DNA from 3 places in the Paenibacillus sp. LBL genome. Region 2 is predicted to be linked to each of the others. Evidence: riboswitches for the same ligand, from Rfam matches in the RefSeq annotation. Region 2 holds a riboswitch; each other region holds the start of a gene.
What was found. A riboswitch is a leader RNA that binds a small molecule or an ion and turns the genes downstream of it on or off. The one in region 2 is predicted to bind thiamine pyrophosphate.
Positions count from the first base shown of each region.

Region 1: linked by a shared signal. The riboswitch ahead of tenA (thiaminase II) and the one ahead of M2277_RS01365 (YkoF family thiamine/hydroxymethylpyrimidine-binding protein) in region 2 are both predicted to bind thiamine pyrophosphate.
Region 3: linked by a shared signal. The riboswitch ahead of M2277_RS20150 (ECF transporter S component) and the one ahead of M2277_RS01365 (YkoF family thiamine/hydroxymethylpyrimidine-binding protein) in region 2 are both predicted to bind thiamine pyrophosphate.

Region 1 is NZ_JARXYU010000006.1:307,818-311,782, forward strand. It holds partial or broken gene thiD (bifunctional hydroxymethylpyrimidine kinase/phosphomethylpyrimidine kinase) at 39-590, opposite strand; gene thiM (hydroxyethylthiazole kinase) at 587-1,423, opposite strand; gene tenA (thiaminase II) at 1,473-2,159, opposite strand; TPP riboswitch at 2,304-2,407, opposite strand.
Region 2 is NZ_JARXYU010000001.1:278,474-282,438, reverse strand. It holds gene M2277_RS01380 (class I SAM-dependent methyltransferase) at 1-30, opposite strand, end outside; gene M2277_RS01375 (nucleotidyltransferase domain-containing protein) at 174-872, shown strand; gene M2277_RS01370 (YjcZ family sporulation protein) at 988-1,083, shown strand; gene M2277_RS01365 (YkoF family thiamine/hydroxymethylpyrimidine-binding protein) at 1,155-1,757, opposite strand; TPP riboswitch at 1,846-1,948, opposite strand; gene M2277_RS01360 (sigma-70 family RNA polymerase sigma factor) at 2,182-2,673, shown strand; gene M2277_RS01355 (hypothetical protein) at 2,666-3,019, shown strand; gene M2277_RS01350 (carboxypeptidase regulatory-like domain-containing protein) at 2,997-3,965, shown strand, end outside.
Region 3 is NZ_JARXYU010000010.1:80,690-84,654, reverse strand. It holds gene M2277_RS20155 (ABC transporter ATP-binding protein) at 1-1,085, opposite strand, end outside; gene M2277_RS20150 (ECF transporter S component) at 1,078-1,707, opposite strand; TPP riboswitch at 1,799-1,911, opposite strand; gene asd (archaetidylserine decarboxylase) at 2,077-2,880, shown strand; gene M2277_RS20140 (SDR family oxidoreductase) at 2,941-3,792, opposite strand.

The DNA.
Region 1 (3,965 bases), on a different contig from region 2:
CGGGCTTCTTCGTGATCCCTATCTTCTCGGTCAGGTCCTCCCTCATCATGGCCGCCTTTAATAACAACGATCTTCGGACCGAGCGCATGAATACGCCTTGCAGCCTCTCGCCGGTCCTCCATCGTCCGAATGCGCATCCCTGCCAATACTTCCGCCTCCGGGATGTTAGGGGTAACCACCAACGCCAGTGGCAGGAGGTGCTCTTTCATTGCAAGCACCGCTTCGTTCTGCAGCAGCTCGGCGCCTCCCTTGGCAATCATCACCGGATCAACAACAACCTTCTCCCAGCCAAATTTATGGATCTGATCAGCAACAAGACGGATGATCTCAGCGTTAAACAGCATCCCGGTCTTCAATGCGTCTACCCCAAGGTCCGAGCCTACCACTTCGATCTGCTCCGCCGCAGCTTCCGGGGGCAGCGGATAGACGCCGTGAACCCCCAAAGTATTCTGTACGGTAATGGCGGTTATAGCCGACATGCCGTACACGCCGAGCTCCTGGAAGGTTTTCAGGTCCGCCTGGATTCCGGCACCGCCTCCGCTGTCCGATCCGGCAATGGTCAACGCCCGAGGTACGCGAACCTCTGTCATCGGGCACCACCTGCAGCAGCAGCTTCACGGATGGTCGCGTAGCCCTGCAGCGAACCTGGATGAAGCTTGGACAGCTCATCCAGAAAAGCGTTCTGGAAGCTCCCCGGCCCAAGATCAGCCGTACGCTCCGCTGCCCGGGAGGCGGCTGCGCCATAGAAGGCGAGGCCCGCTGTGCCTGCAAGCAGCAGGTTGGATTCAACTGCGGCAAAAGCACCCAGCACCGAGGTCAGCAGGCAACCTGCTCCGGTGACCTTTGTGAGCAGCGCATGGCCGCCGGTAATGATGCGAACATTAGTCCCCTCGGTGATCACGTCTTCTTTACCCGTGATCACCACCAGGGTGTCCAGCTCCCGCGCAGCCCGCACCGCAAGCTCGGCATTGCCGATATCTCCGCTGCTCTCTGCATCAACACCCTTGATCTCGCGGGCCTCCCCAACAAGGTGAGCCACTTCAGCCGCATTCCCGCGCACCAGCGAAACCTTCACTTCGCGCAGGATCCGCTGCGCCGACTCCGTCCGAAAGCGGGTCGCGCCCGCACCGACCGGGTCCAATAGGAGCGGTACGCCATGGGCATTCGCCGATAGCCCGGCGGTAATCATCGCGTCTACCAGCTCGCGGTTCAGCGTGCCGATGTTTAGCACCACGGCACCCGCGATGGCAGCCATATCCGCCACTTCCTCCGGCGCATATGCCATTACCGGCGACGCGCCCAGCGCGTACAAGCCGTTAGCCGTAAAATTCGTAACCACCACGTTTGTCATATTGTGAACGAGGGGGCTCGTCTGCTGTACCTTGCTCAAAAGCGCCGAAACCTCTTTTTCCCATATATTCATATGAAATCAGCCTCTCTTATCTATGCTAGATCGTTACAGACACTACTCTTTACAGCACCGCAGCCTGCATCTGCACCGGCCACTCCTCCTGCTTGTAAGCCATGTCCCAGAACATGTACTCCAACTGGCAGCTCAGCATAAAATGCTCCGTCATCCGCTCCCGCTCCGCCGCTGTGGCGCTTTCCGCCCACAGGTCAACACCGTTACAAAACTTCGCCGTCGCCTCTTCCCCGCGGTTGCCGTAAAAATAAATCCAGTCATAGAACGGGTGAGATTCATCCGGCTTCACTTCATCCAGCAGCTTGCGGCCAATCTCCAGATACGTCCAGGGACATGGCAGCAGCACTGCCATAATCTCGCCAAGACTGCCCTCATGCGCCACCGTCAACATGTGACGGATATAATGATGCGCGGATGGCGCAAGCGGATACCCCTGAAGCTCCTCGTAGGTCACCCCTGCGGCAGCGCAAAAGTTCTGATGCGGATGAATCTCGCTGTTCAGAATAAAAGAAATCTGTTCATTAAAAGTCGCAATCTCATTCCTGCTGGTAGATTTGGATATGGCGATGCCATAAATCCGCATGTAGGCGTTTAAATACTCAAAATCTTGCTTCACATAGTGAATCAGTTGTTCCCTCGATAATGTTCCTGCAGCAATCCCTCTCACAAAGGGATGATCAAAAATCGCTTGAAAAATGCCATCCGACTGCCTGCGAAGCTCTTGCGTGAAACTCATACTTATCCCCACCTCTCATGAATTGAAAAGCAGGAAGTCCGGTTACGCACACAGCCTTCAAGGCAACGCTAAAAAGCCGCCCCCGAAACTGGAGCGGCTTCGTCAACAAGCCCGGGTACGATAGAAAAACGTACCGAGGCCTTATATACGAAGGCTCCACTTTCCTACGCTAGTACGAACTAGATCAGGTTCAAAGGGTCCAAGATACACTCTTGTCTCAGCCGCCAACGGCTCCCCTAGTGGACTTCCTATTCTTTTGTCTATTACTGTACATAGGTTTTTGGATGGTGTCAAACGTTAACCGTTGGTTAACGAAATTCTTATGCACGAACCTGTGCAATATTGGGTGACCTCGTTGTTGAGCGATTTAGCGAAGGATTTTAGGCTGAGATAAGGTGTACTAGGGCCAACGGAAGGAACGGCGGAGTCAACGTTAGGACACCGCACTTACCGGAATAGCCATATTCGCATAAAAACTGATCTCGATACACTGAAACACAGACGCTTCAAAGGCATATCCCCATAATGAGTACATCCGAGCAATTCAAATAAATACATGATTTGAAGAGGAGCCTATTGATGACGAACCAATCGAAAGCTGTTAAACCCATTCGGGATGGCTGCACCTCGTAACGCAGTCTTAAGAAATTTCGCTGTGCTGAAATGGTGGTAGTTGTGATGGTTATGGGTGTGGGTGTGGGCACAATCAACTCACCTGGGTCTACGGTAATACCGGGGGTTTGTGATGGTTATAGGTGTGGTTATGGGCACAATCAACTCACCTGGATCTACGATAATACCGGGGGTTTGTGATGGTTATGATGGTTATGATGGTTATGATGGTTGTGATTGTTGTGGGCATGCTGCTCTTGGGGCTAACGGACAGAGGATACGTTATTTTCCTAGAAAAGTGTTACTTTTGAGATTAACGGACATGAGATGCGTTATTTGTGATATGAGTCGGTAAATTAGCTGTTTTATGAGGTAATAAGGAATCCTGAGTCCGTTAGATTCAAAAAAGGAACTAAATGAGGCAAATAGCGGATCTGATGTCCTTTAATATGTCGAAGACATCGCCAAGAGCCAAGGTTACTCGTGAAATAGTGTCGTGAAATAGTGGTATTGGCGCAGCAGAGCTCACGCCCATTCCGGATGGCTTGACGTCCGTAACGCCGTGCATCATCTGAAGTCTGCTGCGCTGTAATGATGGTAGTGTGATGGTGTTATTCATGGTTATGGTTATGATGGTTATGATTGTTGTGGGCATGCTACTCTTGCGCTAACGGACAGAGGATACGTTATTTTCCTAGAAAAGTGTTACTTTTGAGATTAACGGACATGAGATGCGTTATTTGTGATATGAGTCGGTAAATTAGCTGTTTTATGAGGTAATAAGGAATCCTGAGTCCGTTAGATTCAAAAAAGGAACTAAATGAGGCAAATAGCGGATCTGATGTCCTTTAATATGTCGAAGACATCGCCAAGAGCCAAGGTTACTCGTGAAATAGTGTCGTGAAATAGTGGTATTGGCGCAGCAGAGCTCACGCCCATTCCGGATGGCTTGACGTCCGTAACGCCGTGCATCATCTGAAGTCTGCTGCGCTGTAATGATGGTAGTGTGATGGTGTTATTCATGGTTATGGTTATGATGGTTATGATTGTTGTGGGCATGCTACTCTTGCGCTAACGGATAGAGGATACGTTATTTTGCTAGAAAAATGTTACTTTTGAGACTAACGGACATGAGATACGCTATTTGTGATATGAGTCAGCAATTTGGTTGTTTTATGATGTAATAAGGGATCC
Region 2 (3,965 bases):
TAATCTGGATAGCATGTGAATGTAGTTCATTTCATCTTCCCTTCTTCCTTGTAGTCATCATGAGGGTAATCGTTTATTTACCATATGATTAAGGTACGTTTGGGGTTTTTGCTGAATTAAATATTTTGAGCCCTTTTTTTCGGGAGCTATGAGAACTACTGGGGGAAATAGCCATGAAGAAGGAACCGATGGAGGCAGCAGAGCGTGTTATTCACCGTCATTATCCCGACTGTTTGCTAGCTGTGCTTGGCGGCAGTGCAAGCAGAGGAGAACATAACGAGCAATCTGATTTGGACATCGTCATCCTTGAGCGGGACGGAGATGAGATGCGGAGAAAGACCCTGGAAGCGGATGGATGGATTGTGGAATTGTTTATATTGTCTTTGTCATCCTATCGTGAATACTTCGACGAGGGCGTGATGGCAGCCAATCCGACATTGCAGCGGATCACAGCGGAGGGTAAGGTGCTGCGCTCGTTGCCGGAAGGAGAAGCAGTCCGCGCAGAGGCCCAGCATGATTTGAATTACGGACCGATGCCATGGATGCAAACCGATATTGATGAATACCGTTACATGATTACGGAATATGTGCAGGATTTGAAGAATCCTAAGCGGGATGGCGAGAAATGGTTTACGGTGCAAAAGATCATGATGGTACTTTGCGAATTTGTACTTAGAGTGAATGGGGAATGGACAGGGGAAGGCAAGATGCTGTTTCGGCTGTTCCACCGATTCAGCACGGCATTGGGAGATCAATTGGAGGTTTCGCTTTCAGCGATGTATCGACAGGACGATCCCTCCCTCCTTCTGGCATTCACAGAGCAAGTGCTGAACCCGTTCGGGGGCATGCTTCTTGTGGGTTATGAGGAATAGATTTTGACGGGTGAGCAATAAGAGAGGTACATTAGCCGTGACGTTCGCCTTCCACGACCAATACAATAATCATGTGATTCGGTCACGTCATTCTTTAAATCCAGGAGGGATCTTCATGAGCGGAGTATATGGCGGTGGATGGGGTAATTCAGTAGGTATTATTTTGGTTCTCTTCATCCTGCTCGTAATCATCTCGAGTGCTTGGGTTTAATTCGTCAAGCTCTTGGAGCAAATCGCAAAAGCCCGGCATGCGCCGGGCTTTTGCCTGTTATATAGAAGTGATCACGGTCTTGGCTTGGCTGATGGACTGTGTGCAGACACGACTGCGGTCATGACAAGGTGACTGCTGTCCGATTGGATCGCATGCAAAAACGCATCTTCGAGGGATTCAAACACCTTGGAGATGGAGCCGTCCAACCGGCTGGCATAGTGAACGCTTCCGGCGAACGTTCCTTTTTCCTTAGCCCGATGCACCTCTTTATAGATAACATCCATGTAATGGTCTGTACCCAGTGGATAAAGGGCAAATTGGCAGGCCGTGTCTATATCGGCATTCTTCCCAATCTCGCGGTTCAAACGCTCCGAATCCTCTGACATATATACATCGGCTTCCGTATCACCAGGACAGCCAATAGAATAAGTTCCGTTAAAGACGGTGTGCACACCGCTTGCTGCCGCATAAGCAAAAATCGCCCTCGTTACATCAAATACATGCTCCGCCCGTCCACGAATACAGGTGCTCACATCATCCGTCTGAATCCATACTTTCCCCGTGTTGACGGATTTCAGCGCGTCCATAATGACTTCCACAAATCGGTCAGTCATCGGAAACACCGAGAATCGGCATCCGACGATGCGACTGGTTCCACATGTTAGCTCACTCATTGTTGTTATCCTCCCCTATGATATAAATCCACGCAAAAAAACCGCACCCCGTGAAGAAAGTGCAGTTATGCCTACGTGAAAAAGTATAAACATAAATGCTACACTTCCCCACGCTAGTATGACCTAGATCGGGTGATAAGGGTTAACGGCAGCACGCCGTCTCTCAGCACATGGCACCCCTAGTACAGCCAACATGATATGCAGTTGGTCCCGGAACTATTGCCAGTTCAGGAAGACAAAGGTTTCTTGCTTGTGTTATTGTATCGTTTTGTCGGAAGGTTTTCAATCATTCGATTTTTTTTCGACATTGATCCAAATTGATGCAACCGATGAAAGACCAGACGCATCATAGTTATAGAGAGGGGGAGATGGCCTGGATGTCATACAGCGCTTAAAACAAAAAGAAGAGGCGGCTCTCCGGGAATTGATGGAACAGTATGGAGATTATCTGCTTCGCACGGCAGTATTGCTGCTGCGTGACCGTCAAGCGGCTGAAGAGGCCGTTCAAGATACCTTTATCCAGGCGTTCGAGAATATCGCTCAGCTTCGTGACGGCGACAAACTTCGTAGCTGGTTGACCCGAATTGCAGTGAATCGATGCCGGATGCGGCAGCGTACATGGGATTGGCGTCATATTTTTCCCATGCCGAGGATGGACCAGCATGTAAACGAAAGTGTACCTGCCGTGGATGAAATGCTGGGCGTCCATTGGCGTGAGGCTGAAATGATCAAATCAGTGCAGCAGCTGCCCTATACATACCGAGAAGTGATTACGCTCTATTATTATAATGAGTTGGGTGTTCAAGAAATTGCAGCGCAATTGCAGCTGAATATAAACACGGTTAAGGCACGTTTAATGAGAGGGCGGCATAAACTCCGGCAGATTGTTGTCGAGAAGGGGGAGAGCGATGCGTAGCGAAGAACAGGAAATGGCCGAACAACTAAAGCAGGAGCTGGAGGAAATTCGATTCCTGGGCGCAGAGAAGGTGATTTCTCGCACATTTCCAAAATCCAGCCGCGAACGTTTGTCTTCCTTGTGGAATAAGGAAGTAGAAATTTCTGCTGCCGCAATTGGTTATTTTGGCGCAGTAGCGGCCGTTCTGCTGCTCGGAGGTTTGTTATGGAGGGAAGCAATTGTGAAACCTGCTGTTTCCGTGCCCTTGCAGGTGAGCAATGAACTGCTTGAAGCCGGGGGGAATTATTACTGGAAGGATCAGTACGAGAGGATGGTGGCCAGGCTTGAAAATTCGGGTCAAGATTAAACACCTGGTGTTGGGGGTTTCGGGTTTAATCCTCTTCGTTATGATGGTATCTATGCTCACACCTCGAATAGGGCTGCTGATTGCGGAGAAGCAGATAGAACAAGGCCAAGCTGAGGGGATAGCCAAAGTCATTGACCTTATTCATGAAGAAAGCAGCAGCAACCGGAAATGGGAGATGATCGAGAAGTATGTGATTGTGCCTAGAGCAACAGAGCTATCTCATCGGTTTGATGTGTTTATTAGTCCGGGGTTCACCAGCACAGGAGGAAGCACCGATCAGCAGATTCGTTTTACTGAGGATGAACGTTTGCCGCTGCTGAATCAATATGTGCTGGGAGCGCCAGCCGGAGAATATATGAAATATGCCGCAATAGACCTTGCGGAGCATTATTCGATGAATGGTGATGTGGAGGGAGCAGCGGATATATTGGAAACCGCTATCCAAAAGTTCGGGGATCTGAGCAGCGGATATTCTCCGGAGCCTGTTCTTTATTCCTATCAGCATGAATTGGTGCTGGAGCTTGCGAGCCTCTATGACAGGCTGGACCAGCCTGATCAGGCGGCGCTGCAATATGAGCGATTAGGGAAAGTCCTTTCTGGAGATTGGAGGGACATCCATAGTAAGGCCCTTTTATATCACTCGGAAATGCTCCTGCGTCGGGGGAGCCCCCAAGCCGCTATGGACGTGTTGAATCGGATATCAGAAGGGTCCGGCGGGAACTTTGCAAATTCGGATATCTCAAAACGGGCGAATCAGCTGAAAGGACGGCTGAAGAGGATTTTAGACGGAGAGACCTTGTCAACAGTAAGCGGAACCTTGCGAAATCGTGAGGGGGATCCGATTCCATTCGCAGGTGTATTTTTACGTAAAAACAACGATCTGAATCACAGTCTGCTGTTAAGCGAACCGTACCAAATGCTGACAGACGCGAACGGTCGCTATCAT
Region 3 (3,965 bases), on a different contig from region 2:
TGCACAACCTCTTCCCCGCAGAGCACGTAGGTCCCTTGCGCGCGCAGCAGTCCCATCAGACTGAGAAGAAACGAGCTTTTCCCCGCTCCGTTCGGCCCTACCACCGCAATAAATTCTGCCCGATAAACTTCTGCCGAAGGGAGAGAAATCACAGGTTTATCCCATCTCAGTCCCTTGAAATCCTCTAAACGGATCACAGGCTCCCCATCTAAAGGGTAAGGCAGGGCAGCCTCGTGCAGGAGATTCCCCAGATCTTCGCCATAGGCATCAACCGGAGCAAACAATTCCCGGCCGGCCCGGGTCTGAGCATAATCTTCCCACACGCCGGGATACCAGATTCCATAGGATTTAAGCTCGCACTCATACTTAGCAAATACTGCCGCCGGCGGTCCATCGCCCAGAATAACGCCATCCGGACTGAACAGAACGACACGATCCACGTATTTCGCCATCTCTTCGATCCGGTGCTCGACGATGATCAGTGTACGTCCTTCCGATACGGATTTCACCGCATCCCAGATCTGCTCCCGTCCTTCCGGGTCAAGCAGTGCGGACGGCTCGTCAAGGAACAGCACCTCCGGCTCCAGCAGCAGGGCGGAAGCCAGCGCCAGCCTCTGCTTCATCCCTTGCGACAGATGGCCGATCGGCAGATGAAGCTCCTCCAAATTCAGCCCCACCTCATGCAGCGCCGCTTGCATCCGTTCCTTCATCTCGTCTCGGGGAATACTCAGATTCTCCAGTACAAAGGCCAGCTCCTCATCCACATACGGCATGCAAAACTGCGTATCCGGGTCTTGAAATACGTATCCCCAGGAGCGCGGGACAATCTGTGCCTCACACTTCATTGGCACTTCCGTAGCGCGGGGAATCATTCCGCTAAGCACCTGGAGCAGCGTGGATTTGCCGCATCCGCTCGGACCAAGCAGCAGCACCTTTTCCCCACGGGCTGCCGAGAACGAGAGATCTTTGAACATCAGCCTCTCTTCCCCGGGATACTTCAAGCGCAGTCCCTCCACCTGCACAGCCTGCTCCTGTTGAACCTCAGCGGACTGAGCCGGAAATAGGCTTACCGTGGCATTAGACATGGCGCGCATCATCCAGCGCTTCGTAATCCTTCTTCGACGCGGGACGCAGCAGAGACGTTACGCCTGTGCGATCCAGCGCCTTGGCCAAGAGCAGCATTAACAGACCTGCAATAACTGCACCGCTGATTACCCGCATACCGTATTTGGCAAGGAACATCCATGTCTGCAGATCATCCGTATAGCTGTAATAAAAGTCCATCATCATCGAACCGATGGCCGCTCCGGCCCCGGCAATCACCAAGGTCCACGCTGAGGTACTCCGATAGCGGAACGCCGCGAATACCAACTCTGCCCCCAGTCCTTGAATCAAGCCATATAACAATAGAGTCAATCCCCAGCCGCTGCCAAACAGCACCTCCACGTGGGCAGCAGCCACTTCCGCGATGATGGCCACGCCCGGCTTGCGAATTAACAAATAAGCCAGCGTAGCTGCCGCAAACCACATGCCGTAGAGCAGCTCATCCGCTTCAAAAAACAACGGTTTAAAAAGATTATAGACCGACCCCCAGAAGTGATAAATCACGCCAAACACAAGCGATACCAGCACCGTCACCAAAATATCGCTTAACCGCAGCCCTCTTCTGGGCTGAACCCCCAACTTCTCTTGCATTGATGTTCCCATAACAACCTGTACCCCTCTCCACCGCTATTTTTGTGTAAACACAACAAAAAACCGTCTGGAAAAACGCGCAGACGGAAAAATAGGCCCTATGTAGGTAGGGTCGGATATTCTCTACGCTGGCATTACCCAGTTCAGATTAACGGTCAACAGCGGATAATAGCTGCAATCTCAGCCTGATTCACTCAAGCCCCCGTATTCCCTATTCGGTTTTATGTTAATTTTAAAATACAGGTCCGCTCCAGAATTTGCAAGAACCTTTTTTCAAATATGGCTATTTATTGATTTCCATCTCATTCTATGTCAATATCAGAGTGATTGGCTTTTCCACCATCGCTATATTGCTTACACCTATGCACAAAGGAGAATGACATGGCTAAACAATTGCTGCGTCTGATGACTGAGCTCTCCTCCCGAAAATGGTTGTCCCGAATGATGGGGCATTGTTCCCACAGCCGGCTGAGCCGTCATCTAATACCTGCATTTATACGAATCTATCAAATTCCGGCTCATGAAGCGGAGAAAGAGATCCACGAATACCGCTCATTGAACGAGTTCTTTTCCCGCCGGTTAAAAATAGGCCTGCGTGCCATCGATGACACCGTCGATGCCATGGTAAGCCCTGTCGATGCCACTATTTCAGCAATGTGCGCCATTCATGCCGGCACCATTCTGAGTGTCAAGGGACAGGATTACACCCTGAGCGAGCTGCTCGCGAAATCCCCGAGAATGGAAAACTATATAAACGGTTATGCATTCGTATTGTATTTAAGCCCAACAGATTATCACCGCATCCATTCACCCGTAACCGGTGTTCAGGCGGAAAGCGAGCATCTGAAGGGGAAGGTTTACCCCGTGAATGACTTTGCGATGACCCATATCCGAACTGTGCTGAGCCGCAATGAGCGTCTCATTACCTACATTGCCCATGAATTCGGAGAAGTTGCCGTCGTGAAGGTGGGCGCAATGAACGTGAGCAGCATCCGTTACGCCGATGAGAGCGTTAAGAAATGGCAGATCGGCGATGAACTCGCGTATTTTGAATTCGGCTCTACCGTTGTGCTTTTGACGGAGAACGGCACGTTTAGCCCTCGCGGCGACCTGGAGCCCGGCTCCAAAGTGAAAATGGGAGAATTACTCGGTTTGCTGCACCCCTCCACGGCCAAAAAAGGGTAATTCCTGCCGCCCCAGCGCACATGACAAGTTAAGGCATTCGATCATTAGCAGCATGAATGATTAACGTCTGCCCAGCATCCGATAAATCATCTGCTGAAACCACCGGTCCGGCAGCAATCCCTTAATCCATGCGGTTATACGCGTGCCTTGGGGCAGCTTATATCGGAATCTCGGTTTGGACATGGAGGCAATCCTTGCCACGAGCTTCGCCACCTCCAACGGATTTCCGCTTCCCCTGGCTGTCCGCTCGGAATAGTCCAGCACACCCTTCAGCATGTCGCTGTAGGGTGACCCTTCCTTCACCTCTAACTCACCAAAGCTCTTATTCCAGATCGGTGTGCCATAAGCACCTGGCTGAACCAGCACAACGTGCATGCCGAAGGGCATAAGCTCCAGCGACAGGCTCTCCCCGAATCCTTCAATCGCAAATTTGGAGGAAGCATAAGGTCCATAACCCGGGAAGCCGACCACGCCGCTGATGCTGCTCATGAGAATAATCTTGGAATTCTCGGTCCGGCGCATCAGCGGCAGCATGTGCTGTGTCACAGATACCGTTCCGAAGAAATTCGTCTCCATCTGTCTTCTCCACCCACTCAGCGGCACTTCCTCCACCATTCCGCCTACCGCTTCACCAGCATTGTTCACCAGCACATCCAATCGACCAAACCGCTGCTCCAAATGCAGGGCAACCGCCCGTACCTGCTCTTCATCGCATATATCCAATCGAACCCGATGAATTCGCTCTGCAACACCCGCCTGCTCCGCGCGGGTCATCAGCTCTTGAGCCGCCTCCGGTCTGCGAAGCCCTGCAACCACATCATATCCCGCTTGCGCCAGCTCCAGGCTGATAAGCAGCCCAAAGCCGCTGGAGGCCCCCGTCACCAATGCCACTTTTCCTGTCCCTGCAATCACCAACGGTTCACCACATATTCCGTACTTGCCACCAACAACGTCACTCCCATCACCTTTCTATTCCTTCAGAATACCTTACCAACAAACTTACTCCCTTTGGCCTCAGCCGAACAAACTTTATGTATATGCTTAATATGCCAAATTTCCGTTGTATGAATAGGTCTGGCACCCGA